DNA from 2 places in the Glaciimonas sp. GG7 genome. Region 1 is predicted to be linked to the other one. Evidence: predicted binding sites of a transcription regulator. Region 1 holds the regulator's gene; the other holds the start of a gene.

Region 1 (3,177 bases):
GCGCTTCCTTCTCCGCCATGACAACCGAATTTATAACTCAATGGGTCTTCAAACCCGGCATCGCAACCACGTAATCCTTGCCCCGGTTTGCCATTCGATCTGACGAAATCAGTTCGCTCAATCTCTGCGGCATTCACGCTAGCAGAGGTTAAATGCCCAAACCCGGCCTGCCGTAAATTACTCTCCATTAATAGCATCGCGTAACGACCATCCTGCTGCAAACGAAGACGGGCCTCATTGAGTCGATAACTTGCATTGCTACTCAAAAACAAACTGGCTACTCCCGCTATCAATGCAAAACTAATAACCATCGTCACCAATAGTTCAATCATGGTGACACCGCATTGTTGCGTAGAACTATGTATTCTTGATTTTTTCAATCGGAGGCAGTTTTTTATTTGCATTCTGTCTTTCCCGGCAAGACCCGCATACGACCACTGCGATTAATGCATAAAATGCGTTCAAATTTTTTATTATCGCTAAATACAAGGCTAGTAAAAGTGCTACCTGGTCTGCCAAGACCGTCATACTTTATCGCCCGATTCTTTCCAAGTACGATGATGCTTTCGTTCAAAGCGCCTTGTCGGAGCAAGACTTGATCATCGCTCTCCACCTTCACTATCCAGCCGCTGCCCCAGTCGAGATTGCTGCGCCCTTCGCTCATGCTGACAGCGCATCGCGCCGTTTGATCAAACTCAGCATCAACGCTGCGACAAAGCACCACCGAACGACCGCGCTTAATCGCCTCAGTACGTGCAAACGTGGCGGCGGCAATAAATTGATTTACGCTGACACTCAAGCGTGTTTCGACAATAAAATCACGCATCGATGGCATGCCCATCATCAGCAAAATGCTCACGATACTCATCGTTAGCATTAGCTCGATCAAGGTAAAACCCGAGCGCAAGGTGATCGCTTGAGCGACGTTTAACAGAGTAGGTGGATTGGCAGGTTGCAGCATGAAGAGCCGGCCTCGCATCGAACGAAGGAGCGGCAAATACTATCGGTTTTGGAGCCGTTAAACCACTTTCGGTAGGGGGAGAGGTTGCAAGTTAAGCCGAAGGCCTATCCCATGATTGCTATTTTTTACGCGCAGGGCCAGAAAATTCTTCGATCATATGTTGAAATTCAGCCACATCTTCAAAGCTTTTATAGACCGAGGCAAATCGAATATATGCAATCTTGTCGAGTCGCTTGAGCTCATGCATGACCAACTCACCCACATGGCCCGAAATGATTTCTCGCTCTCCGCTTGCGAGTAATTTTTCCTGTATTTTTTGTAAAGCAGCGTCCAGAGACTCTGCCGAAACAGGGCGTTTGCGCAGCGCCAACATCAAACTGGCGCGCAACTTGGCAGGGTCGAATTCCGTACGGCTGCCATTTTTCTTGACGATGACAGGCATCACCAACTCAACGCGCTCATGCGTCGTAAAGCGTTTATCGCATTTTATGCAGCGACGACGACGACGAATCGCGTCCCCCTCTTCCGACACGCGAGTGTCGAGAACCTGGGTTTCTTCATGATGGCAGAAGGGACATCTCATGATGGCAGCAATCTATATAACGGTGGATCGACGCGTAGCTGGATACTCTTTTATTACCTTAGTACACAAAGCCCACCCTGGCTAAAACCAGAATGGGCCTTGATTAAATGCTGACAAATAGTTAGCGCGCCTTATTTGCCATACACAGGGAAAGCATCGGTCAATTTCTTGACTTCGATTTTGACACGTTCAATCGTCGCTGCATCATGCGGGTTATCCAGCACATCAGCGATCAAATGACCAATCTTTGTCGCTTCCGCTTCTTTGAAACCGCGGGTAGTCAATGCAGGGCTACCCAAGCGAATACCCGAGGTCACGAATGGCTTTTCGGGATCGTTAGGAATCGCGTTTTTGTTGCAAGTCATGTGTGCCGCACCGAGAATAGCCTCGGCTTCTTTTCCGGTAATGTTTTTGGCACGCAGATCAACCAGCATGACGTGCGATTCTGTGCGACCAGAAACAATCCGTAAGCCACGTTCAATCAGTGCTTTCGCCAATGCATCGGCATTCTTGACAACTTGTTGCTGATAAGTCTTGAATTCCGGTGTCAGCGCTTCTCTGAAAGCAACTGCTTTAGCCGCAATCACGTGCATCAAAGGACCGCCTTGTATGCCGGGGAAAATCGCTGAATTGATGATTTTTTCGTACTCAGCCTTCATCAAAATAATCCCGCCACGAGGGCCGCGCAACGATTTGTGCGTGGTCGAGGTAACGAAGTCAGCGTAAGGCACAGGATTTGGATACTCACCGGCGGCGATCAAACCGGCGTAGTGCGCCATGTCGACCATAAAATACGCACCGACCGCTTTGGCAACTTTGGAAATACGTTCAAAGTCGATGCGCAATGCATAAGCAGAAGCGCCGGCAATAATCAACTTAGGCTTTGTTTCATGTGCCAGGCGCTCTAGCGCTTCGTAATCGATTTCTTCTTTTTCGTTGAGGCCGTAGGAAACCACGTTGAACCACTTGCCTGACATATTCAATGCCATACCGTGGGTCAAGTGGCCGCCTTCCGCCAGCGACATGCCCATAATGGTGTCGCCCGGCTTCAATACTGCGAAGAAGACGCCCTGATTCGCTTGCGAACCGGAGTTCGGCTGGACGTTAGCCGCCTCAGCACCAAATAATTCTTTAATGCGATCAATCGCCAACTGCTCGACAACATCAACAAACTCACAGCCGCCGTAATAACGCTTGCCTGGATAACCTTCGGCGTATTTATTAGTAAGCTGCGTTCCTTGCGCTTCCATCACGGCCGGCGAGCAGTAGTTTTCAGAGGCAATGAGCTCAATATGCTCTTGCTGACGGTTGTTTTCTTTCTGGATTGCGCTCCACAATTCTGGATCAGCGCTGGCGATGGTGTGGTTTTTTTCAAACATGAGATATTCCAATCGATAGAGGTTAACCTTTGCAGGTTCTACATCGAATGAGGGCCAGAATAATGGGGGAATGCGGCAGCCTCAGTCGTACGTTCCATTCGGGCTGCCCAGGCGCACGGCGAAAATAAATCTCACGCTTCCCGGTGGATGCCCACCTTTGCCGGAAATCAAGACAGTCGGCCTTAATTCGGTTTTGCGCCAGTTACGTGAGACGAAATGGTGCAGCATTGTAAATGGTAAGTGAAGCGCTTGGA
Region 2 (3,177 bases), on a different contig from region 1:
ATGGCCGTATTGAGGTGTGCGATCTGGCATTGAAAGTATCGGGCTTGTTGCCTGTGGAATCTGGGACGTATGTTAATGCGTCCCGGGAGTCTGTCGGCGCGGAAGAATCGGCGGCAGCAGTGGCCGCTATCATGGTAATGGAGGGGGAATTCATCATCGATTCACCTGCTCCGAGCACTATTAACGCAGTATTGCCGCCCTCGCTGCCCATGCATCTGGACGATGTCGAACGTAATATCATCCGACAAGCATTGGGGCGAACCCAATTCAATCGCACCAAAGCGGCGCAATTGTTGGGGATAAGTTTTCGACAATTACGGTATCGGATGCAAAGGTTGGCGATTTATGAGCAAGAGCAATGAGCATGACGGACGCCCATTCGCGATGACGGACAACACAACAATGACTGTATCGATAGTTCAATCTTGTCCTCCCCCGGTTGTTGAGATCGGTGCCGATGGTTGGTGCGTAGTCGCGGCGGCAGGGATACATCATGCGATAGAAGTGCGTCACCAGCGCTCGCCAAACTGCGATGCCCGTCCAACTGGCAGCGGCATTGATCTGTTGGTGATTCACAATATCAGTTTGCCCCCGGGACAATTTGGTGGGCCATTTATTGCTGATTTATTTGGCAATTGTCTGGATTACGATGCCGATCCCTACTTTGCGCAATTACGACCGTTGCGGGTATCGGCACATTTTCTGATTCGTCGTGATGGGTGTGTGATGCAGTTTGTCTCGACTTGCGACCGTGCCTGGCATGCCGGGGTGTCGTCGTTTGAGGGGCGTGAGCGTTGCAATGATTTTTCGATTGGGATTGAACTTGAAGGCACTGATTTTGAGTGTTTCACCGCGCAGCAATATTCCACTCTTTGCGGCATGACTGTTGCATTACAGACACGCCACAGCTTGATTGCCGTATGCGGGCATGAGCATATCGCCCCTGGCAGAAAAACCGATCCGGGGCCTTTTTTCGACTGGCAGCAATATCAGCAAGGCTGGTTGGACTGTCTGTCGCAAACACACACCATCTCGCCACTGCGCTTCCCGTGCGACACCTGATAGCCTGTTGCCCCTGAGTTCGACAGGCTGCTGGAAGTCAATCGAATTTTCTGCGTTTGAAGCAAAAAAGATTCTATGAGTTGATTAAGTTTGGTACTACAATTAGTGCAAATATTGATGCGCAAACTATATATAGTGTTTGGTGGTCTTAAGCGCTATCTCTACATCTAACTGTTTCAGGTACCTGGTCTGCATAACTAAGAAGGTTTTGGTATTCCTGTTGGATGGGCCTGAGGACAGTCCCCCTTATCTAAATTCGATCAAGTTTAATGCCAGCGTCAGTCGATTTGGCGTTTTGGTATGGTATGTAATTCGGAGGGTCACTGATGATTTCAGTGATGCTCACTAATAGTTTTAATGGTTATTAACAGCAGGCGCGATGAGCGCGTCTGACAACTCAGCTCGGGAGGCTCAGTGCAATCTACTCAAGAAATTTCAATTAAATCTTCCGCCGAATTCGGTAGCGCATCGTCGCAGGCCGGTTCTGGCTCTACTCCCACACATGCGCCGGTCAGTTTTGGCGATTATCGGATCATCCGCCGCAATGGGGCGGTGGTCGGCTTTGAACCGTCCAAGATTTCAATCGCCGTCACCAAAGCATTTTTGGCCGTCAATGGTGGGCAGGGTGCCGCCTCCGCACGGGTGCGCGAACTAGTTGAACAGTTGACCTCAAGCGTCGTGAATGCGCTGGTACGTCGTCAACCGACGGGCGGCACTTTTCATATCGAAGATATTCAAGATCAGGTTGAGCTTTCGTTGATGCGCTCCGGCGAGCACGATGTTGCGCGTGCCTATGTGTTGTATCGCGCTAAACGCATGGAAGAGCGTGCGCAATTGCTCACGACTACGCCAGCCGTTGCTGCCGCTGAACTGTACGTCACAGAAGATGGTCAACGCCGCGTTCTCGACATGCATCAGGTCCGTGATTTGATCGCTGCTGCTTGTATCGGTCTGGAAAAACACGTTGATGCTGACGCGATTCTGCATGAAGCCGTCAAAAATCTGTACGACGGCGTGCCAGTCGAAGAATTGCACAAGTCCGCCATTCTGGCCGCGCGTGCGTTGATGGAAAAAGATCCGGCCTACAGCACGGTGACGGCACGTTTGCTCATGCATACGATCCGCAAGGAAGTCTTCGGCAAAGAAGTCACGCAAGCGGATGCGCCGGCGCAATACCTTGAATATTTTCCAAAATATATTAAAAAGGGAATTGAGGCAGACCTGCTTGATAGCAAACTAGCGCAGTTCGATTTGAAAAAACTGGCAGAGGCGCTGCAACCGGAACGCGATCTGCAATTTGCTTATATCGGTCTGCAAACGCTGTATGACCGTTATTTCCTGCATATCCAGGATATCCGCATCGAAATGCCGCAGGCGTTTTACATGCGTGTTGCGATGGGTTTGTCATTGAACGAAATTAACCGCGAAGAGCGTGCAATTGAGTTCTACAACTTGCTGTCGAGCTTCGATTTCATGAGCTCGACCCCAACGCTGTTTAATTCAGGCACGCTGCGCTCACAACTCTCATCGTGCTATTTGACGACGGTGTCCGACGATCTGGAAGGCATTTACGATGCCATCAAAGAAAACGCCTTGCTGGCAAAGTACGCAGGCGGTTTGGGTAACGACTGGACGCCGGTACGTTCGCTGGGTGCGCATATCAAGGGCACCAACGGTAAATCTCAGGGCGTGGTGCCATTCCTGAAGGTCGTCAATGACACGGCCGTCGCGGTCAACCAAGGCGGCAAGCGCAAGGGCGCTGTGTGCGCGTATCTGGAAACCTGGCACATGGACATCGAGGAATTCCTCGACCTGCGTAAAAACACTGGCGATGATCGTCGCCGTACGCATGACATGAACACGGCGAACTGGATTCCTGATCTGTTCATGAAGCGCGTCATGGAAAAGGGCGAATGGACGCTGTTTTCACCGAGCGATACGCCGGATTTGCATGACAAAGTCGGTAAGGCATTCGAAGCCGCCTACGTCGGTTACGAAGCCAAAGCGGCACGCGGTGAGTTGCGTACCTCAAAGAAGATTCATGCGCTCGATTTGTGGCGCAAGATGCTGTCGATGCTGTTTGAAACCGGCCATCCGTGGATCACTTTCAAAGAC

What was found. The regulator NrdR, encoded in region 1, represses ribonucleotide reductase genes. The targets are predictions, from matches to a motif close to CACNANATNTNGTG.
Region 2: the regulator NrdR is predicted to act here: its motif matches at 1,187-1,200, upstream of ACVBEF_RS11650 (ribonucleoside-diphosphate reductase subunit alpha).

What each region holds. Positions count from the first base shown of each region.
Region 1 is NZ_JBRIIQ010000028.1:36,264-39,440, reverse strand. Features, by position in the region: gene ACVBEF_RS09235 (PilW family protein) at 1-332, opposite strand, end outside; gene ACVBEF_RS09230 (GspH/FimT family pseudopilin) at 395-961, opposite strand; gene nrdR (transcriptional regulator NrdR) at 1,080-1,544, opposite strand; gene glyA (serine hydroxymethyltransferase) at 1,676-2,923, opposite strand; ZMP/ZTP riboswitch at 3,022-3,139, opposite strand.
Region 2 is NZ_JBRIIQ010000043.1:3,390-6,566, reverse strand. Features, by position in the region: gene ACVBEF_RS11660 (sigma-54-dependent transcriptional regulator) at 1-362, shown strand, start outside; gene ampD (1,6-anhydro-N-acetylmuramyl-L-alanine amidase AmpD) at 403-1,062, shown strand; gene ACVBEF_RS11650 (ribonucleoside-diphosphate reductase subunit alpha) at 1,477-3,177, shown strand, end outside.